Regions from separate parts of the Mesorhizobium sp. B3-1-8 genome, predicted to be linked through region 4. Evidence: riboswitches for the same ligand, from Rfam matches in the RefSeq annotation. Region 4 holds a riboswitch; each other region holds the start of a gene.
The links. A riboswitch is a leader RNA that binds a small molecule or an ion and turns the genes downstream of it on or off. The one in region 4 is predicted to bind cobalamin.
Positions count from the first base shown of each region.

Region 1: it holds a riboswitch for cobalamin, as region 4 does, so the genes downstream of both, bluB (5,6-dimethylbenzimidazole synthase) here and FJ424_RS02090 (CbtB domain-containing protein) in region 4, are expected to answer to the same signal.
Region 2: it holds a riboswitch for cobalamin, as region 4 does, so the genes downstream of both, FJ424_RS07515 (DUF1636 family protein) here and FJ424_RS02090 (CbtB domain-containing protein) in region 4, are expected to answer to the same signal.
Region 3: it holds a riboswitch for cobalamin, as region 4 does, so the genes downstream of both, FJ424_RS17115 (DUF1636 family protein) here and FJ424_RS02090 (CbtB domain-containing protein) in region 4, are expected to answer to the same signal.

Region 1 covers NZ_VFTK01000044.1:29,914-37,659, reverse strand. The annotation lists gene FJ424_RS29365 (MFS transporter) at 82-1,302, opposite strand; gene FJ424_RS29360 (TetR/AcrR family transcriptional regulator) at 1,423-2,031, shown strand; gene FJ424_RS29355 (hypothetical protein) at 2,250-3,233, shown strand; gene bluB (5,6-dimethylbenzimidazole synthase) at 3,234-3,965, opposite strand; cobalamin riboswitch at 4,008-4,185, opposite strand; gene FJ424_RS29345 (histone deacetylase family protein) at 4,300-5,226, shown strand; gene FJ424_RS29340 (exodeoxyribonuclease VII small subunit) at 5,230-5,481, shown strand; gene FJ424_RS29335 (DUF2277 domain-containing protein) at 5,527-5,793, shown strand; gene FJ424_RS29330 (pirin family protein) at 5,803-6,723, shown strand; gene dxs (1-deoxy-D-xylulose-5-phosphate synthase) at 6,850-7,746, shown strand, end outside.
Region 2 covers NZ_VFTK01000006.1:42,255-50,000, reverse strand. The annotation lists gene FJ424_RS07525 (ABC transporter substrate-binding protein) at 1-33, opposite strand, end outside; gene FJ424_RS07520 (ABC transporter ATP-binding protein) at 66-854, opposite strand; gene FJ424_RS07515 (DUF1636 family protein) at 851-1,234, opposite strand; cobalamin riboswitch at 1,429-1,635, opposite strand; gene FJ424_RS07510 (efflux RND transporter periplasmic adaptor subunit) at 1,969-3,126, shown strand; gene FJ424_RS07505 (FAD-dependent monooxygenase) at 3,123-4,697, shown strand; gene FJ424_RS07500 (efflux RND transporter permease subunit) at 4,816-7,746, shown strand, end outside.
Region 3 covers NZ_VFTK01000017.1:33,547-41,292, reverse strand. The annotation lists gene FJ424_RS17150 (NADH-quinone oxidoreductase subunit E) at 1-575, opposite strand, end outside; gene FJ424_RS17145 (NADH-quinone oxidoreductase subunit D) at 576-1,766, opposite strand; gene FJ424_RS17140 (four helix bundle protein) at 1,833-2,210, opposite strand; gene FJ424_RS17135 (NADH-quinone oxidoreductase subunit C) at 2,245-2,847, opposite strand; gene FJ424_RS17130 (NADH-quinone oxidoreductase subunit B) at 2,852-3,433, opposite strand; gene FJ424_RS17125 (NADH-quinone oxidoreductase subunit A) at 3,424-3,789, opposite strand; gene FJ424_RS17120 (winged helix-turn-helix domain-containing protein) at 4,121-5,320, shown strand; cobalamin riboswitch at 5,350-5,551, shown strand; gene FJ424_RS17115 (DUF1636 family protein) at 5,591-6,022, shown strand; gene cobW (cobalamin biosynthesis protein CobW) at 6,019-7,056, shown strand; gene FJ424_RS17105 (cobaltochelatase subunit CobN) at 7,075-7,746, shown strand, end outside.
Region 4 covers NZ_VFTK01000002.1:41,326-49,071, reverse strand. The annotation lists gene FJ424_RS02135 (mandelate racemase/muconate lactonizing enzyme family protein) at 1-35, shown strand, start outside; gene FJ424_RS02130 (DUF2934 domain-containing protein) at 255-578, shown strand; gene FJ424_RS02125 (hypothetical protein) at 556-933, opposite strand; gene FJ424_RS02120 (metalloregulator ArsR/SmtB family transcription factor) at 1,093-1,410, shown strand; gene FJ424_RS02115 (SRPBCC family protein) at 1,407-1,892, shown strand; gene FJ424_RS02110 (MAPEG family protein) at 1,954-2,367, shown strand; gene FJ424_RS02105 (PilZ domain-containing protein) at 2,391-2,663, opposite strand; gene FJ424_RS33390 (hypothetical protein) at 2,968-3,336, shown strand; gene FJ424_RS02095 (histidine phosphatase family protein) at 3,770-4,342, opposite strand; adenosylcobalamin (AdoCbl) riboswitch at 4,428-4,571, shown strand; gene FJ424_RS02090 (CbtB domain-containing protein) at 4,572-4,781, shown strand; gene FJ424_RS02085 (CbtA family protein) at 5,000-5,740, shown strand; gene FJ424_RS02080 (hypothetical protein) at 5,792-6,376, shown strand; gene FJ424_RS02075 (DMT family transporter) at 6,442-7,389, shown strand; gene FJ424_RS02070 (GNAT family N-acetyltransferase) at 7,746-7,746, shown strand, end outside.

The DNA.
Region 1 (7,746 bases), on a different contig from region 4:
CGCGACGGAGGCGATTGGCCGTCGCGTAGGTCTTGGCTAACTTCCAACGTCTGCGATGATGATCGGACGGCCGAATAATCGTCACTCCGCAGGCACCGCCGCTTCGCCCCTGTCCGCATCGCAATCGCCCGTCGCCAGCCGGCACTGCCCGGCAAGCACGGTGGCCAGCGCGATCGCCCCGGCCGCCACCGACACCCAGAACCCGTTCTGCGGACCGAAATTGTCGACCATCCAGCCGGCGGCGAAGGAGCCCAGCGCCATGCCGATGCCGATGCCGGTGGTCACCCAGGTGACGCCTTCGGTGAGCATTGCCGGCGGCACATGGCGCTCGATCAGGCCGAAGGCTGTGATGAAGGTCGGCGAGATCGCGACGCCGCTGACGAAGACCGCCAGCGCCAGCGTCGGCACCGTGTCGGCGAAAAGCAATGGCAGGGTGGTGAGCGCGATCACCGTGACCGCGACCGCGAGTTGCCGCTGCAGCGGCGCCTTCAGGCTGAGCGCGCCGACGATGATGCCGAGCACGAAGGATCCAAGCGCATAGACGCCGATGACGAGGCTTGCAGCCTCGGGCTGGCCGAGCGCCTTGGTGATGGCGACGGTGGTGACTTCCGTGGTGGCGAAGGTCGCGCCGACGAAGATCAGCGCGAAGGTGATGATCTGCACCGGCCGCAGGCGGATCGCCGAACCGGCCGCGCCATGTTCCGCCGGACGTACCGGTGGCTCGGACGAGCGCTGCAGCAGGAATGCCGCCGAACCGAGCGCGAGCAGCAACGTGCTGACCACCATGCCGGCTTCGGGAAACAGCGCCGCGCTCAAGCCCACTGACAGCGAGGCTCCGGCGACATAAACCAATTCGTCCGCAGCCGATTCGAACGCGAAGGCGGTGCTCAACTCGGGACGATCGCGAAAAATCTCGGTCCAGCGAGCCCTGACCAGCGCCGGGATGTTGGGCATGGCGGCGGCAAGCAGCGCCGACCCGAACAGGGTCCAGGCCGGCCAGTGCTGGTTGGCCGCCACGATCAATGTCGTGAAGGCAAGCACCGAGACCAGCGTGGTCGGCAGGGCAATCGCGCTTTGGCCAAGCTGATCCACCCATCGCGAGATCTGCGGTGACAAAACAGCATTCACAAGGGCGTAGGTCGCGGAGACCGCCCCGGCCAGCCAATATTCGCCATGCGTCTGCGAGAGCATCGCCACGATGCCGATCGGCGCCATGGCGATCGGCAGCCGCGCGATGAAGGCGGCCGCGGCAAAGCCTTTCGTGCCGGGAGCCCGAAAGATGTCCGCATAGGGGTTTCGCATGATCCTGCTCCTCGACAAGGTTGCATACTAAAACTACATGCGCTGCGTATGAATGTGAGATAGTTCATACGCTGCGTATGTCAATTGGCATACGAGGCGTATGTGAGTAGGGCCAGAGCCATGCACAGACCGCGCAAGGAGATGATCGCCGAAACGCGCGCCAAGCTGATCGCGGCCGCCCGCCACGCCTTCGGCACGGTCGGCTACGCCGAGGCTTCGATGGATGATTTCACCGCGTCGGCCGGCCTGACGCGCGGCGCGCTCTATCACCATTTCGGCGACAAGAAGGGGCTGCTGCAGGCGGTGATCGCCGAGATCGACGGCGAAATGGCCGTGCGGGTGAACGAGGTGGCTTCGATGGCGCCGACCCGCTGGCAGCATTTCGTCGATGAATGCACCAGCTATATCGAAATGGCGCTGGAGCCGGAAATCCAGCGCATCATGTTCCGCGACGGTCCGGCGGTGCTCGGCGACCCGGCGCAGTGGCCGAATGCCAGCGCTTGCATCGCCTCGATGACCGACCATCTGACGAAGCTGCAGGACGAGGGGGTGGTCGTTCCAGAGCTTGATCCCGAGACGACCTCACGGCTGATCAATGGCGCCAGCAGCCAGGCCGCGCAGCGCATCGCCAATTCGAAGGATCCCGAAGCGACGTCTAAGAAGGCGATCGCGGCATTCAAGCAACTGCTCGAAGGCTTGCGCAAGACGGTTGACGGCACGCTTGGGTAACCAAGCCACCGGGTTGTGCACCGCTTTCCGGCCGACGCAACCCCGCCGCGATTGACAATCAATGGGGCGAGCGCATCCTCCACCGCCAACTCTTACAGCGCCGCGCGTTCTTTGAACGCGCAAAGGACGCTGTAAAAACTTTGATTCAGCGCATGACCCTTCTCCGAAAATCCATTCCGATTTTCGGGATCATGCGCGGGGGTGTGGAGAGTCGGGGCATGTGGGACTTCAGCATCGCCAGGTCGGTGTCCATCATGATGCGGACATGGCCGTTCATCGTCTTTCGCATGATCGTCTATTTCGGCATCACGGTCGCCTACATCATGGCGACTGGGACGGGGGCCAGCGTCGGCTACGGCGTCGGCCACATCTCGACCGATCCCGACGGGCCGATGTCCTTCGCGTTGTGGGGCGGCGTGGTCGGCTTCGGCGTCGTGTCGATCGCCGTCTACTGGATCCGCGAATACATCCTCTACGTGCTGAAGGCGGGCCATATCGCCGTCATGGTGCATCTGATCGACGGCCACGATGTCCCTGACGGCCAGAACCAGATCGCCTATGCCAAGGAAGTGGTCACCCAGCGTTTCGCCGAGGCCAACATCCTTTTCGTCGTCGACCAACTGGTCAAGGGCGCCATCCGCGCCATCACCGGCCTGATCGGCGGGATAGCCGCCTTCCTGCCGATCCCGGGCCTGAGCGGCATCGTCAGCTTCATCAACACCGTCATCCGTATCTCGCTGACCTATGTCGACGAGATCATCCTCGGCTACAACATCCGCATCAATTCGAACTTGCCCTTCGAGACGGCCAGGCAAGGTGTCGTCCTCTACGCCCAGAACGGCAAGCACATGGTCAAGAACGCCGTCTGGCTGGCGGCGATCATGTGGGGCGTGTCCTTCGTCATCTTCCTGTTGATGCTGGCGCCCGCGGCCGCGATCCTCTGGGTCATGCCGGGTCAGCTTGCCGGCTGGGCTTTCGTGCTGGCCATCGTCTTTGCCTGGGCCTTCAAGGCGGCCTTCATCGAGCCCTTCGCCATTGCCTCGCTGATGCAGGTTTATTTCGAAGCCATCGAGGGCCAGGTGCCCAATCCCGAATGGGACCACCGGCTGGCCGAGGCCTCATCCAAGTTCAGGGAACTGCGCGACAAGGCGCTGGGCTCCTTCGGCGGCGGCTCGCGCTGGGAGACTCCGAGAGCCGCCTGATCATGGCTTTGATGGGCCGCCAAGCCTTGCGATCGCCGATTTGAGCGGCGCCTCGCCGGCGCCGCGGAAAGTCTCGCTCATCACAAGCTCCGGCAGCGGCAGGCGCTTGCCCCAGCCATGCGCCTCGAGATCGGGCTTCGGCGCGAAGGCAGAGACGCGGCCGACGCAGAGATAGGCGATCGGCGTCACATGTTCCGGGATCGACAAGAGCTGCTTCAGCGCTTCCGTCTCGATGATGCTGACCCAGCCGACGCCGACACCCTCGGCCCGCGCCGCCAGCCAGAAATTCTGCACCGCGCAGACGGTGCTGTAGAGGTCCATCTCCGGATTGTGCCAGCGCCCGAGCGGCGAATCCTTCGACCGCTGCCGGTCGCAGGTGATGCACAGATTGAGCGCGCTTTCGCAGATGCCCTCGAGCTTAAGCTTGCGGTATAGCGCCTGCCGTTCCGCCTCGATCGCCGGCAGCTCCTGCTCGCGCGCGGCGAGGAACAGGTCGCGCACCTGCCGACGCCTGCCTGGATCGCGGATGACGATGAAATTCCACGGCTGCATATAGCCGACCGAGGGCGCATGATGCGCGGCGGTGATGAGCCGCGCCAACACGCTGTCATCGAGATCGTCGGGGACAAAATGGCTGCGCACGTCACGCCTGGTGAACATCGCCCGATAGACCGCGTCGCGCGCCAATTGGTCAAAGTCGTCGCCGCCCGCGGCGATCGCTGCTGCCGTCATCGCTTTTCCCCTTGCGACAAGCAGTTTCCCGCCTGACCAAGCGGAAAACCATGTCTGCCGGGCCGGTCTTCTGGCTCGGGATCCTCCCGCATCCGGCGCCTTCCCGTCATCGACAGTGGCTTTGCCGGCGCGGTCCCCCTCACAGCGTTGGGCACGCCACGGAGTTCAACCGTGTTCCCGATTCTCCCGCGTCGCGGGCACCAGGCAGCGAAGAACCTTACCGCGAAGCTTGCGCCGCGCCAATGGCGCCAGCGACACGGACTGGCGCAATTTTCCCCAGCCATTCGGCTTTCAAACATGGTCATCCGCGCCGCCGGTGCCTAGATTAGGCGCCATGGCCACCCGTCTCTACACGCACCCGATCTTTCTGGAACACCTCACGCCGCCCGGCCATCCCGAGCGGCCTGACCGCCTGCGCGCCATCGAACGCGTGCTCGACGACGAGGCTTTTTCGGCGCTCGACCGCGTCAAGGCGCCCGAAGGCGACGAGAAAACGATCCTCTATGCGCATCCCGAGGATTTCGTCGAGCGCGTGCGCGCGGCGATCCCTGAGAGCGGCATCGTCTCGATCGACGCCGATACCAGCGCCAGCCCGAAAAGCTGGCAGGCCGTGGTGACGGCGATCGGCGGCGCCAACGCGGCGGTGGACGACGTCTTCGAGGGCCGCGCCGCCAACGTCTTCGTCGCCGCCCGTCCGCCGGGTCACCACGCCGAAAAGACCACCGCGATGGGCTTCTGCCTGTTCAACACGGCCGCGATCGCCGCCCGCTACGCGCAGAAGAAGCATCAGGCCGAGCGCGTCGCCATCGTCGACTGGGACGTCCACCACGGCAACGGCACACAGGACATTTTTTGGGACGACCCATCGGTTCTCTATTGCTCGACGCACCAGATGCCGCTTTATCCCGGTACCGGAGCGAAAAGCGAAACCGGCGCCGGCAACATCGTCAACGCGCCGCTCGCGCCGCAGACCGGCAGCGACCTGTTCCGCGACGCCTTCCTGTCGCGTGTGCTGCCGTCCATCGATGCGTTCGCGCCGGACCTGATCATCATTTCAGCCGGCTTCGACGCGCACCATCGTGATCCGCTGGCCGAGATCAACCTGACCGAGGACGATTTCGACTGGGCGACCGGGCAATTGATGGAGCTCGCCGGCCGCCACAGCGGCAATAGGCTCGTCAGCCTGCTGGAAGGCGGCTACGATCTGCAGGGACTGGCATTTTCAGTCGCCGCCCATGTCGGGCGGCTGATGAAGGGATAGAGCATGGCAGTGGAAGGCAATGAGGACGTCAAGGCGATGAGCTTCGAACAGGCGCTCGACGCGCTTGAGAAGATCGTCGATGATCTTGAGCGCGGCGACGTCCCGCTCGACCAGTCGATCAAGATCTACGAGCGCGGCGAGGCGCTGAAGGCGCATTGCGACCGGCTGCTGAAAGCGGCCGAGGACAAGGTCGAGAAGATCAGGCTGTCGCGCGACGGCAAACCGGTAGGAACGGAGCCGTTGGACGCAGAGTAATTTGGACGACGGTGAGGCAGACAAAGCAGGTAAGGAGTTCAAGCTATGTGCCGCAACATCAAGACCCTGGCCAATTTCGAGCCGCCGGCGACCAATGACGAAGTGCATGACGCAGCGCTGCAATTCGTGCGCAAACTGAGCGGCTCGACCAAGCCCTCCAAGCGCAACGAGCATGCCTTCCACCATGCGGTCGAGGCGATCACAGCTGTCGCGCGCGAATTGATCGATTCGCTCGAAACCAACCAGGAACCGCGCAATCGCGAGGAAGAAGCTGCCAAGGCGAAGGCCAGGTCGGCGCTGCGTTTCGCCTGAGGATCCGACATGAGCTTCTTTCCGGGAAACGATCCTGAACCGGGCGATGCCTTCGCCTGCGACCAGATCGAACTGATGGTCGTCCCCAACGCCAAGGACATTGGCGGCTTCGAGGTGCGCCGCGCCTTGCCGACGGCAAAACGCCGTCTGGTCGGGCCGTTCATCTTCTTCGACCGCATGGGCCCGGCGATCCTGCGCGCCGGCCATGCGCTCGACGTGCGCCCGCATCCGCATATCGGGCTTTCCACCGTCACCTACCTGTTCGACGGCAAGATCAGGCATCGCGACTCGCTCGGCACCGAAATGGTGATCGCGCCGGGCGACGTGAATTTGATGACCGCCGGGCGCGGTATCGTCCATTCCGAGCGCACGCCGGAGGAGTTGCGCGGCGCACCGATGTCGGTCTCCGGCCTGCAGACCTGGCTGGCGCTGCCCGACGGCAAGGAGGAAATTGCCCCGGTGTTCGCGAACACGTCGGTGGCCCGCTTGCCGCAGATCGATGCCGAGGGCGTCAGCGGCCGCGTCGTCATCGGCGAATTCTCAGGCCTGCGCTCGCCCGTGGCGACCGCTTCGGACACGCTTTACGCCGATCTCAGGCTGGCGGCGGGCGCGAGCGTGAAGATCCCGGCCGATGCCGAGGAGCGCGCCATCTACACGTTGGAAGGCGACGTCTCGATCGCCGGCGATATTTTCCCGGCCGAGCGGCTCCTCGTGTTCAAGCCGGGCGAGGAGATCATCGTTTCCTCCGAGCGCGGCGCGCATTTCATGCTGTTCGGCGGCGCTTCGCTGGGCTCCAAGCGCTATATCTGGTGGAATTTCGTCTCGTCCTCGAAGGAACGCATCGAGCAGGCCAAGCAGGAATGGAAGACAGGCCGCTTCGATATCGTTCCCGGCGATGAGGAAGAGTTCATCCCGTTGCCCGAAGGTTAGGATAGGCGTCGTCGGCGCGTCACTGACGCGCATTTACATTCGCCCGCCGGCGGCCTATTCCGCGCATGATTATGGCGCAATCTGCTGATAGCGCCGTGTTCGATCGATAAGGCAGGACGCGCCCGAGTGAAGCCAGACACGCCGCTGCTCGACAAGGTCCGCATTCCGGCGGATTTGCGGACGCTCGATGAGGGCGCGCTGCCGCAATTTGCCGCGGAACTGCGCGCCGAGCTCATCGACGCCGTCTCGCAGACCGGCGGCCACCTCGGCGCCGGCCTCGGCGTCGTCGAACTGACGGTTGCGCTGCACTATGTCTTCAACACCCCGGCAGACCGGCTGATCTGGGACGTCGGCCACCAGGCCTATCCGCACAAGATCCTGACCGGCCGCCGCGACCGCATCCGCACGCTGCGCCAGGAGGGCGGCCTCTCCGGTTTCACCCGGCGCGCCGAGAGCGAATACGACCCGTTCGGCGCCGCGCATTCCTCGACCTCGATTTCGGCCGGCCTCGGCATGGCCATGGCGCGCGACCTGTCGGGCGGCCGCAACAATGTGATTTCCGTCATCGGCGACGGCTCGATGTCGGCCGGCATGGCCTTCGAGGCGCTGAACAATGCCGGCGCGCTCGATGCCCGGCTGATCGTCATCCTCAACGACAACGACATGTCGATCGCGCCGCCGACCGGCGCCATGAGCGCCTATCTGGCCAGGCTCGCCTCCGGCAAGGCCTATCTCGGCCTGCGCGATTTCGGCAAGAAGCTGACATCCTATCTCGGCAAGCGCGCCGACCGCGCCATCACCCGGGCGGTCGAGCATGCGCGCGGCTACGTCACCGGCGGCACCCTGTTCGAGGAACTCGGCTTCTACCACATCGGCCCCATCGACGGGCACAATCTCGAACATCTGATCCCGGTGCTGAAGAACGTGCGCGACAACGGCAAAGGCCCGGTGCTGGTCCATGTCGTGACCCAGAAGGGCAAGGGCTACGCGCCGGCGGAGGCCGCGGCCGACAAATATCACGGC
Region 2 (7,746 bases), on a different contig from region 4:
AAGCGAGAAGGCAAACGACAAAGGGCGTTTCACGGGATGGTGCTCCTTGTTTGGGTTGGACAGGTTCAGGATGGCGAGGAAGCGCGCGTGGGCAGCTCGAAGACGGTGAGCTCGCGGTCCTCGGTCGGGTGCCGCAGGCGCAGCACGTCGATGCCGAAAACCTCGCGGATATGCGGCTGCGCCAGCGCCTCGCGCGGCGGTGCCAGCGCGTGCAGCCGGGCGTTGCTCATCACCGCGACGTTGGTGGCGAAGGGCGCCACCAAGGCGAGATCGTGCAGCACGGCGACCACGGTCATGCTGAATTCGGCCACCAGTTCGAGCAGTTCTGCGCGGGCGCGCGGGTCAAGGTGGTTGGTCGGCTCGTCGAGGAACAGGATCTTCGGCTCTTGCGCGATGGCACGGGCGAGCTGCGCGCGCTGGCGCTCGCCGCCGGAGAGCGAGCCGATGCTGCGCGCGAGCAGTGGCAAGAGCCCGGTCCGGCGCAGTGCTTCGACGACGATGTCGCGGTCGTCGTGCCGGCGCCTCAGGCCGGCATGCGGGACGCGGCCAAGCTCGACATAGTCGATGAGCGCCAGCCGTGGATCCGGCTGGTCCGTCTGGCCAACGACGGCGATGCTGAGCGCCCGCTCGGCGGCGGTGATCCTGTCCAGCCGGCGCCCGGCCAGGCGAACCTCGCCGTGGCTCGGCGACAACGCCCCGCACAACATGCGCAGCAGAGTCGTCTTGCCGGCGCCGTTCGGGCCGATGATGGCGAGGCGCTCACCCGCCGCCAGCGACAGGCTGACATCCTCGACCAGCGTCCGGCCGTTTGCCATGGCGCCCAGATCGCGGGCTTCAAGCAGGGGCACGCTCACCGGACTTGCTTCCTGGCCTTACCCGCGGCGGGGATGCGCGCCAGTATCTTGCCGGCGAGCCTTGCCGGGCGCTGGCCGGAATTGCACCAGCCGTCGGGCAGCGAGGCATAGAGCCTGGCAAATTCGACCAGCGCTCCGGCGTCGGTGCCCCTGTCGATGGAACCGAAGAGATAGGTGGCTTTGCCTTGCGCCATGAAGGCCACGGTGAGCGGCCGCGCGCAACCCGCCATGCAGTCGATGGTCTCGATGACAAAGGAAGGCGCCGGCTGCAAGGAAAGCCTGGAGCGCAGGTCGACGCACAAACCCTCGCCGGACCTCAGCCCGGTCACGGTATCGCGACACAGCGAACAGACGATGATGTGATGGCTCGAGCGGTTCACCGTTTCACGGAAACGGCGAACCGCTCTATCTCTTTGTTTTGACGCAATACCAGACGGAAAACCGCTACACACTTTTCCTGGAATTGCTCTCGATGCGTCCAACATTCCGTCACTTTCCAAAATGGCGACGGAAGGATGCTGGACGAGCCGGCCGACAAGACCGGTGCCCGCGTCTCCTCCCGGCACACCCCGTCCGGTCAACTCATGTCGATGGCAGGTCTCCTGGCTCGCGGGTCGTTGCGCCATCCGCCTTCCCAGCCTTGCCGGCCAGTGGCGTTTCGGATGGAGCTCGCCGCTCACAGTTGCGGGGGCAGCCACGGGTTCGATCCAGACCGGATCTCACCGTGTTCCCTTTTCACCCCTCGCCTTGCGGCTCGGGGACCATGACGCAGCCATCGTAGGTTGTCCGCGCGCGAGTCGCAACGGTTTCTGCGCGCGTTCATCACCGCGTGAAGCGACCTGCCTGGAGAAATGCATTCGTGGTTCGATTCTCGTTTAGATATGTAATAACGTTACATATCAACGATTGCGTAGCAGTCAATCCCTCCTCGCGCCGTCTCACCCAAACATCGGAAAATTTTCAGAAACCGTTCGGGATTTGCCGGAGCCGAAATCGCAAAAAGATCGGGCTGGCGAAAGACAGGTTGCAACGCCTTGATCCCCTGCCAGCCAACGCAGTTTCCCGGCCGCCGCGTCCTCCCAAGCGCGGCCGCAACCTTGGGCATGGAGACAACATGATTGCCGCACGTTTTCACAACAGTCCTCTTGGGCACAACAAGCCGCTCAGGCGCCGCCTTGTCGCCGGCTCCATCGCCGCGCTCGCTTGCGGTGCCGTGATGGTCTGGCACGGCGCCAGAAGCGAAGCATCGAACGTCGCGCCGGGCACGCCCGAAACCAAGCTGGTCAAGGCAGTTTCGGTCTCGCCGGAACCCGTCGCGGATAACCGCGTCGCTATCGGCGAGATCAAGCCGAGGCTGGAGAGCGATCTCGGTTTTCGCGTTTCCGGCAAGCTCATCCGGCGCACCGCCGAGGTCGGCGCCACGGTGAAGAAGGGCGAGGTGCTCGCCCGGGTCGACGACCAGGATTATCGAAACCGGCTGGCCAGCGCGGAAGCCGATGTGACAGCGGCCGAGGCCGTGCTGGTGGAAGCCAGCGCCGCCGAAGCGCGTATCAGCGCGCTGCTCGCCAAGGGTTTCACGACACGCGCCAACCATGACGCGACGCTAAAGAATCTGCGCTCGGCCGAGGCCAAGCTGAAATCGGCGAACATCGCCTTCGCGATGGCCAAGGACCAGCTCGGTTACACCGAGCTCCGGGCCGAATTCGACGGCATCGTCACCGCCACCGGCGCCGAGGCCGGCCAATCGGTCAATGTTGGGCAGATGGTGGTACGCGTCGCCGATCCGGAGAGCCGCGACGCGGTGTTCTCTATCGCGGAAGCGGCCTTTACCAGCGCCCGGCGCGGTCGAAAGATACCCACCGTCACCGTCTCGCTGCTCAGCAATCCGGCGGTCTCGACCGCCGGCACTGTGCGCGAGATAGCGCCGATGGCCGACGCCGCCACCCGCACCTTCCAGGTGAAGGTTTCGCTCGAGAATGCGCCTGACGAGATGCGCTTCGGCGCAAGTGTCGCCGGCCGCGTCGAGATCGCCGGCGCTCCTGTCGTGCTGCTGCCGGGCAGCGCGCTGTTCGACAAGGAAGGCAAGCCCGCCGTCTGGGTGGTGTCGGCCTCGTCGGCTGTCGAGCTCAAGCCGGTCACCATCGCCCGCTACGAGACTGACCGCGTAGTCGTCAGTGCCGGGCTCACCAAGGGCGACCGGGTCGTCACTGCCGGCGTAAACCGGCTGCGGGAACACGAAAAAGTCCGTATCGTTGAGGGAGAAGGAAAATGACCATGTCAAAGACCAAGGTCCTCATCGCCGGCGCCGGCCCGACCGGGCTGACGCTCGCGCTCTGGTTGACCAAGCTCGGCGTTCCGGTGCGCATCTTCGACAAGGCTGCCGCTCCCGGCGAAACCTCGCGCGCGCTGGCCGTCCAGGCGCGCACGCTGGAATTCCACCGTCAGATCGGCATCGTCGACGACGTGCTTGCAGCGGGCGTGAAGATCGAACAGCTCACCGTGCACACGCCGGCAGGCGTCGCCGCGAGACTCCCGCTCGCCGATTTCGGCCGCGGCATCAGCCCCTATTCCTTCGCCTTCGCGCTGCCGCAGGACATCCACGAGCGCGTGCTGATCACGCATCTGGAGCGCGCCGGCGTCGAGGTGGAGCGCGGCACGGAGCTCATCGCTTTCCAGGACAAGGGCCACGCGGTCATCGCGACGCTGAGCAAGGAAGGCCAGACGGAAACCGTCGTCGCCGACTACCTCGCCGGTTGCGACGGCGCCCACAGCACAGTGCGCCACGGGCTGAATATCGGCTTTCCTGGCGGCGCCTACGAACAGTCCTTCTACGTCGTCGACGTGAAAGGCCGTGGCGACATCACCCGCAACGGCATGGACACGACCATCAGCACCTACGGTTTTGCCATCGTCATGCCGGTCCGGCAGTCGGGTTCGATCCGGCTGATCGGCATCGTGCCGAAGGCGCATGAGGCGGACGAGACGATCAGCTTCGAGGCGATTCGCGCCGACGTCGAGCGCGACACCGGCGTAACGGTCGACGAGGTCAACTGGTTCTCGACCTACCGGGTCCATCATCGCGTTGCCGAGAATTTTCGCGTCGGCCGTGTGTTCCTCTGCGGCGACGCTGGCCACATCCACAGCCCGGCCGGCGGACAGGGGATGAACACCGGCATGGGCGATGCGGTGAACCTTGCCTGGAAGCTCGCTGCCGTCGTCCAGGGCCGCGCCGATCCGCGCCTGCTCGACAGCTATGAGCCGGAGCGCATCGCCTTCGCCCACAGACTGATCGAGAGCACGGACCAGGCGTTCCGCATCGCCACGAGCCGCTCGCGGCTCGTCGGCCTGTTCCGGCGCTATCTGATGCCGAAAATCCTGAACATCGCGCTGCACACGTCATACGGCTCGCGCGCCTTCTTCGGCGTCATCTCGCAGGCGGCGATCCAGTACCGCGCCGGCCCGATCAGCTCGGGCACAGCGGGAAAGATCAGCGGCGGCGACCGCCTGCCCTATGTGCCGATGCCAAGCAGCGACAATTTCGAGCCGCTGCGCTCGCTGGACTGGCAGGTGCATGTCTATGGCGAGGTCAATGCGGAATTCCGGGCCATGCTGGCATCGACCGGCATTCCGGTTCACGGCTTCGCCTGGTCGGAGACCGCCGCGAAAGCCGCCTTGCAGCGCGACGCCGCCTATCTGGTGAGGCCGGACGGGCATGTCGCGCTCGCCTCGCCGGTGCAGGAGGCGGCGAGCTTCCAGCGCTACCTCGCCGGCCTCGCCATCAAACCAAGGACGGCCGAGCGGGCGCCATACCGTGTACCGGGCACCATGCACAGCCTGGCCTGACTTGCCGCGGCGCCCGCCAAATGGCGGGCGCTGACCGGACCCAAACCATCACTTGTTTTCGCCAGCCGGCAGAAGCCGGCGGAACGCGCCTTCGCGCGCGCTGAAAGGGCTTTGCATCATGACCAGCTTCAATCTTTCCGAATGGGCGCTGCGCCACCGCAGCTTCATCGTCTACCTGATGATCGCGGCCGCACTCGCCGGCCTCTACGCCTATCGCGGTCTCGGCCGCGAGGAGGACCCGCCCTTCATCATCAAGACCATGGTGGTGAAGACGATGTGGCCAGGCGCCAGCACCAGCGACACGGTCGAACAGATCACCGACCGCATCGAGAAGAAGCTCGAGGAACTGCCCGATCTCGACTACGTCAAGAGCTACACCAAGCCGGGCGAATCCATCGTCTTCGTCAACCTGAAGGACACTGTTGCCGGCGACGAGGTGCAGCCGCTCTGGTACCAGGTGCGCAAGAAGCTAGACGACATCAAGCCGACGCTGCCGTCAGGGGTGCAAGGCCCGTTCTTCAACGACGAGTTCGGCGACACCTATTCGCTGATCTACGCGCTCACCTCCGACAGCCTCAGCCATCGCGAGCTGAAGGATATGGCGACCAGCCTGCGCGCCGGGCTGCTCACGGTGAAGGACGTCGCCAAGGTCGACCTGATCGGCCAGCAGGACGAGAAGATCTATCTCGAATTCTCGACCCAGAAGGTGGCGGCGCTCGGCCTCGACGTCGGCACGCTGACGCAGGCGTTGCAGGCGCAGAACGCGCTGACGCCGAGCGGCACGGTCGACGCCGGTCCCGAGCGCATCGCCATCCGCGTGTCCGGTTCCTTCACGTCGGAAGAGAGCCTGAAGGCGATCAACTTCTACGCCAACGGCCATTACTTCCGGTTGGGCGACGTCGCCGAGGTCAAGCGCGCCGATTCCGACCCGCCGCAGCCGATGTTCCGCTTCAACGGCAAGCCAGCGGTCGGCATCGCCGTCTCGATGACGGCAGGCGGCGACGCGCTGGCATTGGGCGAAAACGTCAAGGAGAAGATGCATGAGATGGAGGCCGAGCTGCCGCTCGGCGCCGAGCTCGGCATGGTCGCGGACCAGTCGCATGTCGTGGAAGAATCCGTCGGCGAATTCACCAAGAGCCTCGGCGAAGCGATCGCCATCGTGCTTGCCGTGTCACTGCTGGCGCTTGGCTGGCGCCCCGGCGTCGTCGTGGCGGTTGCCATCCCGCTGGTGCTGGCGATCACCTTCGTCACCATGCAGTATTTCGGCATATCGCTGCAGCGTATCTCGCTCGGCGCGCTGATCATCGCGCTCGGCCTGCTGGTCGACGATGCGATGATCGCGGTCGAGATGATGATCGCCCGCATGGAGGAAGGCTACGATAAGATCTCGGCCGCCACCTATGCCTATACCTCGACTGCCTTCCCGATGCTGACCGGCACGGTGGTGACGATCGCCGGCTTCGTGCCGGTCGGCTTCGCCAAGAGCGGCGCCGGCGAATACTGCTTCTCGCTGTTTGCGGTCGTCGCCATCGCGCTCGTCGTCTCCTGGGTCGTCGCGGTGCTGTTCACGCCGCTAACCGGCGTCTTCATTCTGCCGGACCGCATCAAGGGACATGGCGGCAGCCACCAGCCGTCGCGCATTGCCCGTGGCTTCCAGGTGCTGCTCGAAACCGCGATGCGGGCGAAGTGGCTGGTGCTGTCGGCGACCGCCGGGCTGTTCGCGCTCTCGGTCGTTGCCATGGGCTTCGTCGGCCAGGAGTTCTTCCCGAAGTCGGACCGGCCGGAAGTCATGCTCGATCTCACACTGCCGCGCACCGCCTCGATCCAGGCGACGGACGCGGTCGTCGAGCGCGTCGAGAAGCTGCTCGCTTCCGATCCTGACATCGACCATTGGAGCTTCTATGTCGGCCAGGGCGCGGTGCGCTTCTACCTGCCGCTCGACGCGCAGCTGGCCAACGACTTTTTCGCCCAGGCGGTGGTGGTGACCAAGGGTCATGCCGTGCGCCAAGCGGTCATCGACCGTCTGGAGAAGGAGCTGTCGACCGGCTTCGACGACGTCATGGCCCGCGTCACGCCGCTGGAACTTGGCCCGCCGGTCGGCTGGCCGCTGAAGTTCCGTGTCAGCGGTCCAGACCCGGACAAGACGCGCGGTCTCGCGCAGCAGTTCGCGCAGGTGCTCGGCAGCGACGCAGCGGTCCGCAACATCAACTACGACTGGAACGAGCCGGCCAAGGTCATCAAGGTCGAGGTCGACCAGGACCGGGCGCGTGCGCTGGGCATCTCCTCGCAGCAGCTGTCGGAGACGATCAACGCGATCCTGTCCGGCTCGAAGATCACCGAAATGCGCGACGACACCTATCTCGTCGACATCGTCGCCCGCGCCGTGGATTCGGAACGCGCCAGCATCGACACGCTGCGCGGCCTGACGATCAGCGCCTCCGGCGGACGGCGCGTGCCGCTCGAACAGGTGGCGAATCTCAGCTACCAGACCGAGCCGCCGCTGATCTGGCGTCGAGGCCGCCTGCCGACCGTGACCGTGCAGGCCGACGTCGCGACGGGCGAGAACGCCACCATCGTGTCGAAGCGGCTGGAGAAGGCGATCGCCACGTTTAAGGCCGAGCTGCCGGCGCGCTACGGCGTCGAGCAGGGTGGCGTCATCGAGGACAGCGCCAAGGCGCAGGCCAGCATCTTCGTGGTCTTTCCGCTGATGCTGTTTATCATGGCTACGGTGCTGATGATCCAGCTGATGAGCTTCCAGCGCTTGGTGCTGGTGCTGCTCACCGCTCCGCTGGCCATCGTCGGCGTCGCCGGCGCGCTGCTTCTGTCAGGGGCTCCGATGGGCTTTGTCGCCATCCTCGGCGTGATGTCGCTGATCGGCATGGTGATCCGCAACTCGGTCATCCTGATCGCGCAGATCGACCAGCATATCGCCGCCGGCGAGGAGCCGTGGGCGGCGGTGATCAGCGCCACCACGCACCGGCTGCGGCCGATCCTGCTGACGGCGGCAGCAGCCATCCTCGGCATGATCCCGATCGCGCCGACCGTGTTC
Region 3 (7,746 bases), on a different contig from region 4:
TCGGACCCGTGGCGGCCGTTCTGCGGACCAGGCTTCACCTCGGCGCCCTTGCCGGCGTCGTAGAGATCGATGATCTCGGCCAGCCGCTCAGGCGTCAGGTCCTCGAAAGTGTCCTTGAAGATCATGACCATCGGCGCGTTGACGCAGGCGCCAAGGCATTCGACCTCCTCCCACGACAGCGTGCCTTTGTCGTTGGTGTGGAACTGATCGTGATGGATCTTCGAGCGGCAGACATCCATCAGCGCTTCCGAACCGCGCAGCATGCAGGGCGTGGTGCCGCAGACCTGGATATGCGCGCGCGTGCCGACCGGATTGAGCTGGTACTGCGTGTAGAAGGTCGCGACTTCGAGGCCACGGATACGCGGCATGCCGAGCATGTCGGAGATCGTCTCGATAGCCGCCTTGGTGACCCAGCCTTCCTGCTCCTGCGCGATCATCAGCAGCGGGATGATGGCCGACTGCTCGCGCCCCTTCGGGTATTTGGCGATCCACTGCTGCGCCGCCGCCGCGTTCGCCTTGTTGAAGGCGAAGGTGGCTGGCTGGACGCTGGCATCTGCGAGACGGCGGACTGACATTTAGCGATCGACCTCACCAAACACGATGTCGAGGGAGCCAAGCACGGCCGTGACGTCGGCCAGCATGTGGCCGCGGCACAGGAAATCCATGGCTTGCAGATGCGCGAAACCGGGCGCGCGCAGCTTGCAGCGATAGGGCTTGTTGGTGCCGTCGGAGACCAGATAGACGCCGAATTCGCCTTTCGGCGCCTCGACGGCCGCATAGACCTCGCCGGCCGGCACACGATAGCCCTCGGTATAGAGCTTGAAGTGATGGATCAGCGCTTCCATCGAGCGCTTCATCGCCGCGCGCTTCGGCGGTACCACCTTGCCGTCGAGGTTCGATACCGGGCCGGCGCTTTCCTTGCCGAGCAGAAGATCGACGCACTGGCGCATGATCTTGGCCGACTGGCGCATCTCTTCCATGCGCACCAGGTAACGGTCGAAGCAGTCGCCGTTCTTGCCGATCGGAATGTCGAAATCCATCTCGGAATAGCATTCATAGGGCTGCGATTTGCGCAGGTCCCAGGCAGCGCCCGAGCCGCGCACCATCACGCCCGAAAAGCCCCAGGCCCAGGCATCGGCCAGCGACACAATGCCGATATCGACATTGCGCTGCTTGAAGATGCGGTTCCCGGTGAGCAGCGCGTCGAGATCGTCGATCGACTTCAGGAACGGATCGATCCACTTGCCGATGTCCTCGACCAGCTTCTGCGGCAGGTCCTGATGCACGCCGCCCGGCCGGAAATAGGCCGCATGCATGCGCGAGCCCGAGGCGCGCTCGTAAAACACCATCAGCTTTTCGCGTTCGACGAAGCCCCACAGCGGCGGGGTCAGCGCGCCGACATCCATCGCCTGCGTCGTCACATTGAGGATGTGCGACATGATGCGGCCCATCTCGGAATAGAGCACGCGGATCAGCTGGCCGCGCTTCGGCACCTCGATGCCGAGCAGGCGCTCAGCCGCCAAAGCGAAGGCATGCTCCTGGTTCATCGGCGCGCAATAGTCGAGCCTGTCGAGATAGGGCACGGCCTGCAGATAGGTCTTGGCCTCGATCAGCTTCTCGGTGCCACGATGCAGCAGGCCGATATGCGGATCGACGCGGTCGACCACCTCGCCGTCCAGTTCCAGCACCAGCCGCAAAACGCCATGCGCCGCAGGGTGCTGCGGACCGAAGTTGATGTTGAAGTTGCGGACGGAGGTTTCAGCCATTGTGGCGCCTCTGGCGAAGAGTCAGTAGTGAGTAGTGAGTAGTGACCATCAATCTCAATGCCTGCTTCATTCCGCCTGCTTGGCCTGCACGGTTCTGATCAGAGATCGCGTCATTTTTCCAATCTCTTCGCACCGCAGTAGCAGTTCAGTCTCGTTATCTCTTGCCAGCATACCGATCCGGCACGCCAGCAATATGTGCGTTTCCAGTTCCTTCAACGAACCCTGTGCCATGCGCAGAAATTGAACGAAAGAACCTCTATTCTCACGACCGTACCCTTCAGCGATATTCGCGGCGATAGATACCGCCGAGCGGCGCATCTGGGAGGTCATTCCATAGATCTCGTCTCTCGGAAAACCTTTGGTGACGCGGTAACAATCCTCGGCAAGGACCATCGCCGATTGCCACACCACCAAGTCGCGATAAGATTCGATCTTTTTTCCCAATTCCTTCCCTACTGACTACTCACTACTTCCCCACTCACTGTTTCGCCTTCTCATCCCCGGGAAGGACGTAATCCGTTCCTTCCCACGGGCTCAAGAAGTCGAAGTTTCTGAATTCCTGCTTCAATTCCACCGGCTCGTAGATAACCCGCTTGGCCTCGTCGTCGTAGCGAACCTCGACGAAACCGGTCAGCGGGAAATCCTTGCGCAGCGGATGGCCCTCGAAACCATAGTCGGTGAGTATGCGGCGCAGGTCCGGATGGCCTGAGAACAGCACGCCGTAAAGGTCATAGGTCTCGCGCTCGAACCAGTCGGCGCCTGGATAGACGCCGGTCAGCGACGGCACCAGCGTCTCCTCGTCGGCCTGGACCTTGAGCCTGATGCGGACATTCTGCTTCGGCGACAATAGGTGATAGACGACGTCGAAGCGCCTGGCGCGCGACGGGTAGTCCGCTCCGCAGACATCGATGATCGAGATGAACTGGCAGCGCGGATCATCGCGCAGGAAGGTCGCGACCTCGATCAGGTTGCCCGGTTCAACCGAAACCGTCAGCTCACCATAGGCAAGCACGGCTTCGCCGATGCGGCCGGAGAGCTTCTCGCCGAGATAGGTGGAGAGTTCGTTCAACGCCAGGGTCATCGGCTCACCGTTCGATCGTGCCGGTGCGGCGGATCTTCTTCTGCAGAAGGAGAATGCCGTAGAGCAGCGCTTCCGCGCTCGGCGGGCAGCCGGGCACATAAATGTCGACCGGCACGACGCGGTCGCAGCCGCGCACCACCGAATAGGAATAGTGGTAGTAGCCGCCGCCATTGGCGCAGGAGCCCATCGAGATGACGTAGCGCGGCTCCGGCATCTGGTCGTAGACCTTGCGCAGCGCCGGCGCCATCTTGTTGGTCAGCGTGCCGGCGACGATCATAATGTCGGACTGGCGTGGCGACGCGCGCGGCGCGACGCCGAAACGCTCCGAGTCATAGCGCGGCATCGAGGTGTGGATCATCTCGACCGCGCAGCAGGCGAGGCCGAAGGTCATGAACATCAGCGAGCCGCTGCGCGCCCAGGTGATCAGCGCCTCGGTCGAGGTGACGAGAAAACCCTTGTCGGCCAGCTCATTGTTGATTTCGAGGAAGAAGGGATCGTCCTCCCCCACCGGCCTGCCGGTGTTGGGGTCGATGATGCCCTTGGGCTTCGGCGCGACGAGGGTGCCTGAACTATCGTTCAATCCCATTCCAGCGCTCCTTTTTTCCATTCATAGGCAAAGCCGATGGTCAGCACCGCCAGGAACACCATCATCGACCAGAAGCCGAGCATGCCGAGCTTCGAGAAGGACACCGCCCACGGGAACAGGAAGGCGACCTCGAGATCGAAGATGATGAACAGGATCGACACCAGGTAGAAGCGGATGTCGAACTTCATGCGGGCATCGTCGAACGAATTGAACCCGCATTCATAGGCGGAAAGCTTTTCCGGATCGGGATTGCGGTAGGCCACAAGGAACGGAGCAACGATGAGCGCCAGACCGACGATCATCGCCACGGCGATGAACAGCACGATAGGCAGGTACGAACTTAGGAGTGCGCTCATGCGGCGACTTTCCTTCGGCGGGGGCAGTTCACTTTGATTACAGCAACGAACTCTAATGCGGAAGCGTGACAGATTAACCGCTGAACCGTTTAAGGGGCCCATGCTGCAACGCGGCGAGGGTTAGCGCAGCGGTTTCGGTGACGCAAGTCAAACCTTGTTCAAATCGCGGCCCTGGACGGCTTATCGGAAGAAACTGGTCCGATCCGCTCCTGTTTGATTTCCTTCACTTTTTACTCCACTTTTCTCTCCTGACATATCTCCCGCCATTTGCCTGCTAGCATGGCCGGAATCACGGCTGAAGATCCAACGACGATCGGGGCAAGTACACCTGATGAAGGACAAGATTTCGCTGGCCATGGCGAGGCGCATCGCGCTGGGCGCGCAAGGGTTCAACGACCCTCGCCCTGCAGGAGTTCCGGATCGCCGGCACCTCGCCCGGGTGCTTTCGCGAACCGGCCTTCTGCAGATCGATTCCGTGAGCGCGGTGGTGCGCGCGCACTATATGCCGCTCTATTCGCGCCTCGGCCCCTACCCGCTTACGCTGCTCGATAATGCCGCGGTCACTCGCAAGCGCGCCGTGTTCGAATACTGGGCGCATGAGGCGTCGTTCCTGCCCGTCGAGACCTATCCTTTGATGCGCTGGCGCATGCAGCGCGCCGAGCAGGGCGACGAGATATATCTCGGCCTGGCGAAATGGGGCCGTGAACGCAAGGAAACGATCGACGAGATATATAGAGAGGTCGCCGATCGCGGTCCGATCGCCGCCTCCGATATCGAAGGCCACAAGGGCAATGGCGGCTGGTGGGGCTGGAGCGAGGCCAAACACGCGTTCGAATGGCTGTTCTGGGCCGGACGCATCACCACCGCTTACCGCCGCGGCTTCGAACGCTATTATGACCTGCCCGAGCGCGTTTTGCCGCAGGCGGTGCTCGACCTTCCCGAACCCTCGGTCGAGGACGCGCATCGCGAATTGCTGCGCATTTCCGCCCGTGCCCACGGCATCGCCACCTATGGCGACCTGCGCGACTATTTTCGTCTCGCGCCGGGCGACACGAAGGATCGCATCGAGGACCTGGTCGATGCCGGCGAGTTGCTGCCGGTGAAGGTCGAAGGCTGGGACAAGACTGCCTATCTCCACAAGGACGCCCGTTTCCCGCGCCGGATAGAGGCGCGCGCCCTGCTCGCCCCCTTCGATCCCGTCGTCTTCGAACGCACCAGGACGGAAAAACTCTTCGATTTCCGCTACCGCATCGAGATCTACACGCCGGCGGAAAAGCGCCAATACGGCTATTACGTGCTGCCCTTCCTGCTCGGCGACCGGATCGTTGCTCGCGTCGATCTCCGGGCCGACCGCCCGGCCAGCGTCTTGCGCGTCCATGCCGCTTACGCCGAAGCAGGCGCTCCCGCCGAAACCGCCGCCCGGCTCTTCGACGAGCTGAAGCAGATGCAGGGCTGGCTCGGCCTGGAGGCGATCGAAGTCATGCCGGCCGGCGACCTCGGCCCGGCGCTGGCCGACATCGCGGTGTCGTAGCTGCGCGTTGACAGGGACCTAGCCGTAAGCCTAAATCCTGACCAGACGGTCTTCTCCCGGCAAGGGAGGAGCCAAGAGGGAATGCGGTGCGGGCCAACACCCAAATCCGCGGCTGTCCCCGCAACTGTAAGCGACGAGCCTCTGCCGAAAACCACTGGGATTTCCCGGGAAGGCGGCATTCAGGGCGACGACCCGCGAGCCAGGAGACCTGCCGTCTGAGACTTTAAGTATCCGAATGCCCGGCGGGTTTTCCGGGCAAGGAGCATGGTTTTGGATCGCAACGGCAGTTTCCCGGCAAACAGTGCGGACGTTCCGTCCGAGCCCGATGCTTTGGCCGGCGTGACCGTCATCGTCTGCTCATCCTGCCGCGACGAGACCGGCTCGGACGCCCATCCGCGCGCCGGTGCGCTGCTTGCCGAAGACACGCGCCGGGCTGCTTCCGGCGAAAAGATCAAGATCCGTACCGTCGAATGCCTCGGCAACTGCAAGCGCCGGCTGAGCGCCGCGCTGCTGCGCGACGGCTGCTGGAGCTACGTTTTCGGCGATCTGGACACGACCAGCGGCGCCGACCTCGTCGCCGGCGCAAAGATCTTCGCCACCTCGACCGACGGCCTCATCCCCTGGCGCGGCCGGCCCGATTCCCTCAAGCGCGGCCTCGTTGCCCGCATCCCTCCCCTCGACATGTTGAAGGACCGACCATGAACGCATCCGTTTCCCGCGTGCCCTGCACCGTCGTCACCGGCTTCCTCGGCGCCGGCAAGACGACGCTGATCCGCAACCTGCTCGAGAACGCCAAGGGCAAGCGGCTGGCGATCATCGTCAACGAGTTCGGCGATGTCGGCATCGACGGCGAGATCCTGAAGGGTTGCGGCGTCGACGCCTGCCCGGAAGAAAACATCGTCGAGTTGGCCAATGGCTGCATCTGCTGCACCGTCGCCGACGATTTCGTGCCGGCGCTCGATCAGATCCTGTCGCTCAATCCCAAGGTCGACCACATCCTGATCGAGACCTCGGGCCTCGCTCTGCCGAAGCCGCTGGTGCAGGCATTCCAGTGGCCGAGCGTGAAGAGCCGCGTGACGGTCGACGGCGTCATCGCCGTGGTCGACGGCCCGGCGCTGGCCGATGGCCGCGTCGCTTCCGATATGGATGCCCTGCAGGCGCAGCGCGCGGCTGACGATTCCCTCGACCATGACGATCCGGTCGAAGAGGTATTCGAGGACCAGATCGCCTGCGCCGACCTGATCATCCTGTCGAAGAGCGACCTGATGGATGCAGCGGGCTCCGCCCGCGCCAACGCCGTCATCGGCGAGCATGTCGCGCGTGCCGTCAAGATCGTGCCGACAGCGCAGGGCAAGGTCGATCCGTCCGTGCTGCTCGGCCTCGGCCTTGCGGTGGAGGACGACATCGAGAACCGCAAGACCCATCACGACGACGAGCTCGACCACGAGCATGACGATTTCGATTCCTTCGTCATCGACATCCCGTCGATCGCCAATCCCGACGAGTTGGCCAAGCGCGTCGCCGTTGCCGCCGAGCAGGAAAACGTGCTGCGCGTCAAGGGTTTCGTCGAAGTCGGCGGCAAGCCGATGCGGCTTCTGCTGCAGGCTGTCGGCCCGCGCGTTAACCACTATTACGACCGCGCCTGGACGGCCGAGGACGACCGCCGCTCGCGGCTCGTCGTCATCGGCCTCAAGGGGCTGAACCGTCCGGCGATCGAGCGTATCCTCGCCGGCTGAGGCTAAGACCAAAAAGCGATGCATATCCTCACCACGACATCCGCTTCGCTCGACGATCTCGCCGAGCCGATCGACCTCAGGCAGACGCCTGCGGATGTGGTGGCCCTGTCCTTCACCGACAGCGACCTCGCCGGTCTGGCCGCCGCCTGGAAGGCCGATGCCGCGCGGCTGCCCGCGATGCGGCTGGCGGCGCTGCGCGACCTTCGCCACCCGATGTCGGTGGATCTTTGGATCGACAGCGTCGCCCGCCACGCCAAGGTCGTCCTGGTGCGCATCCTCGGCGGCTATGAGTGGTGGCGTTACGGCTGCGACCAGCTCGCTGCGGTCGCGCGCGAGCGCGGCATCAAGCTGGCGCTGCTGCCCGGTGAAAGCCATGACGAGGACCAGCGGCTGATCGAAGGCTCGACCCTGCCGCGCGCCGAGCTCGACGCCCTGCTCGGCTATTTCCGCGAAGGCGGGCCGGCCAATATGGCGGCGCTGGTGCAAAGGCTGGCAAGGCTTGCTGGGGCTGAGGCGGCCGTGGTTGATGCGGTCAGTGTGCCGAAGGCGGGGTACTATCGGCCGGGAGTTGGTGTCGTCGAGAAGTCGAACGTTTCAAGGGTCGGCATTCCTTCGCACCCCCCTCTGTCCTGCCGGACATCTCCCCCGCAAGGGGGGAGATCAGCCGTCACCCAAGCCGGCTCTATCTCT
Region 4 (7,746 bases):
TGTTCGGCAAGCCTGTGGCGATATATGGGCCATAAGCGGGAAGCGGCGCCGCCGGGTTCGCAGTTTCGGATCGGAATGGCCGCTGGCCGGCGGTAATCATCAGCGCCGTCCCCCACTCGAAGAGGGGGACGCCCTATGGGATTGTCCTCAGGCCGGGCGTTTCGACGGCTGCGCGCATCAGCCGATCACCTTCGCGATGCCACGGATCGTTCCGCCATGTCCTGCGTTCTTGTGACACGCAAGGAGGAACGGCGATGGACGACGATCGGACCGAGAAGATCAGGCAACGGGCCTATGAGATCTTTCAACGCGAGGGCGGCATCCTTGGCAATCACGAACGGCACTGGCATCAGGCGGAGTTGGAGATCGACCGCGAGGCCGCCCTGCCGCTGACGGCAGGCGATGCGCTGCCCGAAACGCGCGAGATCGACAGCGCGGATGTGCTGACGGTCGAGGCGCTTGCCATGCGCACCGGCATTTCCGGCGACGAGGCGCAGGAACTGCTCGACCGGCTGGGCAACGACCGCGCGGCGATCGAGCAAGCGGCGCGAAGCCTCAAGGCAAAGCGGCAGCGCTGACCCGCTGAAGATGCTCTATTTGCGCTCCACGGTGAGCACGACAGGCATGCCCCAAGGCACGTTCCTTGGCGCCTGCAGGCAGGGAAACCTTGCCTTCCGACACCTGGGCCTCCCACCACGCGTAGTGTTTCAACCTGTAGCTGCCCGAGCGCACGCTGAGATCGGCGATGGGACCGCCGTCGAGATTGAGCGCGGTCTTGATCTCGAGTCCTGCTTTCAGCCGGAAGGTCGCCAGCCTGTCCACGGAGAAGAAGGCTTCCTTGGTCGAGCCGACGATGATGCGGCCCTGACCGTCTTCGGCGATGAAGGTGCGGTTCGCCAGCCAGTTGCTCTTTGCGCACGTTGTTGCCGCCATCCTCGCCGATCAGCAGCGGATAGGACACCATCGCATTTTCGGCCCCATCCAGAACCGCTCGCCAGGCGCGGCCGGCAAGGTCGACCACGTGCGTGCCGCATGGGTGGCACTCTCCATCCGGGTTGACAGGACAGACGTGCCGCCCTAGCTTTCGCGTTAGTGACCACTAACGCGAAATACTGGACAGCGCTCGGCGATCCGACGCGACGCACGATCTTCGAACTGCTGGTCGACCGCCCCAGCTCGGTCAGCGGGCTCGCCAATGCACTGCCCGTGACGCGGCCGGCGGTCTCGCAGCATCTGAAGGTTCTCAAGGATGCCGGGCTGGTGGCCGACACGCGCTCGGGCAAGGAACGCATCTACCGTATCGACCCGGACGGCCTCGCGGCTTTCCGGGCGGAGATCGACCAGTTCTGGGTGAAGACGCTCGCGGCTTACGCGCGGCTTGTCGAGCAACCGACGGAGGACGAAACATGATCAAGCAGCCGGCACCCGCGCCCGTGAAACATTCCGTCGTCGTCGCGGCGCCGATCGCACGCGCCTTCAAAGTGTTCACCGAGGATTTCGGCAGCATCAAACCGCGCGAGCACAATCTGCTCGCCGTCCCGATCGCGGAAACGATCTTCGAGCAGCGGGTCGGCGGCCACGTCTACGACCGTGGCGTCGATGGCTCAGAGTGCCGCTTCGCCCGTGTGCTGGCCTACGATCCGCCGAACCGGCTGCTTCTGAGCTGGGACATCAGCCCGCGCTGGCAGATCGAAACCGACCTCACCCGCACAAGCGAGTGGGAAGTCCGCTTCACGGCCGAGGCGGAAAACCGCACCCGCGTCGAAATCGAGCATCGCCATATCGAGCGGCATGGCCAAGGCTGGGAAAGCGTGCGCGGCGGGGTCGACAGCGATCAGGGCTGGCCGCTCTACCTGCAGCGGTTCCAGGACCTCTTTTCCCGGGCAGCCTGACAGCACCACCCGGTACCGAAGGGCTTGGCCCACACGACAGCCATTGGAAGGAGCGCGGAAAATGGAAGCTTATTGGCTGAGCACGCTCGGCGTGCTTGCGCTCTGTCTCCTGTCGGTGGCGCTGGCGGTCTATTCCGGCTCGTCCAAGGGATTTGCGGGCAAGCTTTCGGGTCCGGTCGTCCCGGCGGACGACGACAACCGGCTCTACCGGATCGACCGCGTCCACATGAATTCGGTCGAGGCGCTGGCCCCTTTCGTCGTGCCCGTGATGCTGGCGATGATGGTCGGTGTCGGCCCGGTGACGCTCGCCGTGCTTGTCTGGGTTCACCTGGCGATACGCCTCGTACACATGGTCATCTACCTGCGTGGGGGAAACGCCGCCAAGGGCGGCAGCGTCAGGACGATCCTCTACGTCTCGGGCGCGCTGGTCACGTTTGTTCTCATCCTCGTGACGGGGTGGGCGGCGCTTCGCTGAGCAGCTTTCGCTTCGGCCGCGCATCAGTCCTTCGGCGCGTTGCTGTAGAGCGCCACGCCGACGCGGTCGTTGCGCCGCCACCGCACCAAAGCGCGATAGGCCGTATCGTCGGCCGGGACCTCGAGCAGGAAGCGGTCCGGGATCTCCACATCGGCGCCGACGCGCAATTCCGCACCTTGCTCGTGCTGATTTCTGACCGAGCAGCCGATCCTGACGCCGGCGGCGATGATCGTGGCTTCCTTGAGCACGAATTCGCGCGCATGAAGACGGCGCTCGGTCTCGGGAAAATTGGCCATATCCGGCGGGCTCCTCAGGCAAGGCTCTCCTCGCAACAGGGCAGCACCATAGCAGCGAGGCGTTTCCGTTCCGTTAGCGATCACTGAAACGCGGAACGGCTTTGTGTCCGGACGGACGGCTGTTGCGGCTTTCCGGGGGGGCGTCGGGTTGCTCTGTTCGACAAGCGCGCAGCCTAGCTGCTCCAATCTATCGATTGGGGCGATGATCGGAGCGAGGTCGCGAAAATCTAAGCCGCTTGGCGCGCCGCCAGCTATTCACACGGGCTTAGACGTGCTTCGCTCAGTTAAGGCTTGGGAGGGATAAATGAAACTTAGGCTCGCCTTGGCGTCAACCGTACTACTTTCATTCACGTCTTCGGCTGCCTGGGCCGCGAAGTCAAATATCGAGTTCCTGGCTGGACTGCCCGACGCCAAGTTAGATTTGGCCGCTACAATCGCCGGCAACCTCCTCGGCGTAATGAAGAGGTGCCCGGCGCTGAGGCCAACTGAAGATGGAAAAGCCATGATAGCTGTTCCTGTCCTTTTGTATGATGGCCGAGCTAAACACCTGACACCTAATCCACGTAAGTTCGACAGGGCCATTCATACCTATGAAAGAGCTTACGCTATGGCGGTCCAGAGAGGGGGCAATTGCCAGACCGAGAAGGCAAAATACCCGAAACTATACCGGTAGACCGTGATCACCAGACTGCTGACTGTTACGCTACTGCTGACTTCAGTTGTTCCGGCCGGCGCGGACGACCGGACCGACCTAAGAGACAAACTTCTAAGCCTCGTCCGATTTCCAGCATCGGCGGTCGACCTGCGCCTGAAGGCGACGTTCAAGGCAAGGGGAAATCTCGAGGGCAAACTCACGTCACTCGACGTGATGTCCTTTTACTCCCAATTCAAAGGCTGCGGCGAAGAGAGCTCAAGAGCTTCCGAGAGAAGTTCGAAAGTGCTGGCCACGAAATGCCTATATCGTGACCATCGATTTGACCAACGCCTTCTAGCGATCAACCTCGCCCCGCTGTTCTGCGGCACCTCACCATAGCGTCCACCGCTTCCTTGACCATCTGCTGACTGCGAGTCGCGCTGTCCACGGGACCGACCCGCGCCCGGACTGTTTAACCACCGACAATGACCCCGCTCGCATGCAGCACCCAGCGGCGGCCGTCGCCGCGGAACTCGGTGAGCGACAGCGGCTCGATGTCGATCTTCCAGACCGAGGAGAGCGGCGCGCCCAGAACATGCACCATGGCCGCGCGGATCGGCAGGGCGTGGGTGAGCGCGATGGTATGACCGCTCTCGGAAGCCAGGCGTTCCATCAGCGCGGCGCCGCGCCGGGCGACGGCGGCAAGCGATTCGCCGCCATGGGGCGCCGCTTCCGCATCGGCGAACCAGGCCGCCATGCCTTCCGGATCTTCGGCCTGCACCTCCTCGAAGCCTTTGCCGGCCCAGCGCCCGAAATCCTGTTCGCCAAGCAGCGGCTCGACCGTCGCCGCGAGGCCGAGCGCCTCGGCCGTCTGCCGCGCGGCAAGCGCCGGGCTTGTCCAGACGCGGTCGGCGCGGCGCAGCGAAGCGGCCAGCGCGCCGGCACGCTCGAAGGCTCGCGGCTCCGGCGCCTCGTCACTCGGAAAACGACCCTTGCGCGTGGCCTGCGTCGCGCCGCTTGCGATCATCGTCAGGCGGGCGAGCATCCCAAAACTCCGTGGTCCAGTGAAATTTCGGCCGCGCGAAGCCGTGTTGGCCATTACATATCGTTGACAGGCGAACGAAGTGCTGACAAGTGTTTTAGCGCTATACGGGATTGGAAGCCGGTGCGAGTCCGGCACGGTCGCGCCACTGTGATCGGCACCAGCCGAAAGTCAGGCCTTATTCCGCAGCATTGTTCGATCAACGGGACGCAGTATCCCACGGGAGGTCAATATGTCCGACACCACCTTCGCCCCCAGCTACGGTCCGGTTGCGATTCCGGTTCGCGAGCTTCTGCCCTGGGCTATCTTCGCCGGCCTGCTGTTGATGCTGGCGATCTATTTCGTCGGGGCGGAAGAAGGCGCGACGTCGCTGATCCGCGGCACCTATGTGCACGAATTCGTGCATGACGGCCGCCACCTGCTCGGCTTCCCCTGCCACTAAGACGGTTCAGCATCGCTGAACCCGCTTCGATTTTGGTCTAACGCGATTCCGGACGGAAAGTCGGCACGCAGTTTTCCTGGAATTGCTGGGTTGGGTTAACGCTATTCCGGACGGAAAACCGCTACGCACTTTTCCTGGAATTGCTGGGTTGGGTTAACGCTATTCCGGACGGAAAACCGCTACGCACTTTTCCTGGAATTGCTTAGAGGGTTAACGACATGGTCGGAAAACTTTTGCTGCGCGGCATGCTTGTCGGGCTGGTTGCGGGGATTCTGGCATTCGCCTTTGCCCGCGTCTATGGCGAGCCGCAGGTCGACAAGGCGATCGCCTTCGAGGAACAGCAGGCCCAGGCGGCCGGCGGGGCGCCGGAGCCCGACATGGTGAGCCGCGTCACGCAGGCCGGCATCGGTCTCGCGACCGGCGTGCTGGTCTATGGCGCCGCCCTCGGCGGGCTGTTCTCGCTGGTCTTCGCCTATGCCTATGGCCGGCTGGGTTCGCTTGGGCCCCGTGGCACTTCGGCGCTCATCGCGCTGCTCGGCTTCCTGGCGGTGATCGTGGTGCCCGGCCTCAAATACCCGGCCAACCCGCCTGCGGTCGGCAATGCCGAGACCATCGGCTACCGCACGGAATTGTTCTTCATCATGATCGTGGTCTCGATCGCGGCGATGGTGGCGGCGGTCGGCCTGGCGCAGCGGCTGTGGACCCGGCTCGGCGCCTGGAACGCCTCGATCGTGGCTGGGCTCGCCTTCCTCGTCGTCTTCGCACTGGTGAAGGCAGCCCTACCCGACATCAACGAAGTACCGGAGAACTTCTCGGCGACGGTGCTGTGGCAGTTCCGCGTCGCCTCGCTCGGCATCCAGCTTGTGCTATGGACCGTCGTCGGGCTCGGCTTCGGCCCGGTTGCCGAGCGCGTGGTCGCTGCGCGCGACCAGCGCAGCCCCGCCCGCCGCTTCGCCTGAAATCCGATGCGTCGGCCGCCACGGTTCCGTGCCCTGGCGGCCATTTTCTTTTTGGCGACCGCCCTTTCGGTCATGACGGCGGCAGCACCCGCCGAAGCGCATAGCGGATCCTTCGCCCCGCCTCCTCCCGGCATCCAGATCCCGAGCCTGACCCACGGCCAGATGGCCGTGATCGCCCGCTACCGCGGCGAGATCCTCGAGCTCGCCCAGCGCCAGACCGCGACCGACCCGACCTTCCGGCGGCTCTACAATCACGGCAACCTGCAATTCACCTATTGCCTCTGGGGCTTGATGCCGGGCAGCCTCGCCGACGAGGAGAGCCCCTTCAACGAATGCAGCCACGCCTACATCGCCACCGCCAAGGCGCTGCTCACCCATATGGCGACGATGCCCTCAGCCGAACGCAACGCGAAAGCACTGATCTCCGATATCGACGCCGACATGGTGCGCAGCGGCGCGTCGTGGATCCTGTGCCAGTATAGCGGCGAGTCTTTCAGCACCGGCGCCGTCGTCGAGCCCAGATGGCGCGACATGGTCTTCCACCTGCCGAGCCTCTGCGTGCTGCTTGCCACGATAGCGGCGCTCGTCGCCGCCGCATGGTCCATCTTCGGCACGCCGCGCGCCCGCGCGGCCTAGCCGAGCGCTGCGCGCAGGCGTAAGCATCGGCAATTGTCCGGTTCCCGGATTCGCAGCCGCCAGCCATGTTCGCCCCCGAAGCCTTCGCCGTCACCGCCGCCTTATGCAGCGCGCTGAGTTCCATGTTCCTGAGCGAGCTCAAGGGCCGCGTTCCCCTGCTCCAGCTTGCCCGCTGGCAGATGCTCGCAACCTTCGTGATGACCGGCTCGGTGTCGTTGGCGATCGGCGGCTGGCACACGATCGGAGCGAGGGAGTTCTGGCTGCTTGCCGGATCGAGCTTCGCCGGCATCAGCATTGCCAGCTCGACCTATTTCGCCACCATCTATTCGGTCGGCCCGCGCATCACGGCGCTGCTCTTCTCGCTCACCTCGCCTTTCGCCCTGGCGCTCGGCTATCTCGTGCTCGGCGAAACCATCAGCCGCTGGCAGGCGCTGGGCGTGGCGCTGGCGCTTGCCGGCATCGTGCTTGCCATCGGCATGCCGCGGCGGTTCCTCAAGCGCGGCGACCTGGCGCCGGCGATGCCGGTCGTCACCCCTTCCACCGTGCCGGTCAGCACCGCGCCCGGCCCGCCGCTCACCGGGCGCCTCGGACCAGGCATCGTGCTCGGCGTCATGACGGCATTCGGCCAGGCGATCGGCACCCTTTTGGCGCGGCCGGCCATGGCCGCCGGCGTCGAGCCGTTCAGCGCCATGGCGCTGCGCTCAGGCCTTGCCGTGATCCTGTTCATCGCGCTCGCCGCGACGCCGTTCGGCAGGGGCAAGCGGGAGGCCGTCCAGTTCGGCACGGTCGGGCTCGCCGTGCTTTCCGCCTTCGTCGGCACCTCGCTCGGCATGTCCTGCCTGATGGCCGCGCTGCGCACCGGCAATGCCGGCATCATCTCGACGCTGTCCTCGATGACGCCGGTCATCATCCTGCCGATGGTGTGGCTGCGCAGCGGTCAGCGGCCGACCGCGGCCGCCTGGGCCGGCGCGCTGCTGGCCATCGCCGGCACGGCGCTGATCAGCGTTAGGTAAATCAAACCAGCCGCCGCGAGCCCGCTGCCGTGGCAGCGACATCAGTCGACATGCGGAACCTGGTGCGCCACCGACCGGGCATAACGGCCGGGTGGCTGGCCGACATGACGGCTGAAGGCGGTGCTGAACGTGCTCGCGGAGCCAAGGCGGCTGGCCGTCCACCGCTAGCCGACAAGCTCCCTCGATGACGATGGCGAAGCTTGGATGGCCGAAATCCCTCAGGGCAGCAGGCAAACGCGGGGGGTCAACGCGGCCTCGGACCCCGGACGATGCTTGCTGATGGCGCCCGAGACGGCAGGCATGGACAGCTGATACGATCGGCGTTGCGGCTCACGCTCCGTGGCTGAGGTTGTTCAA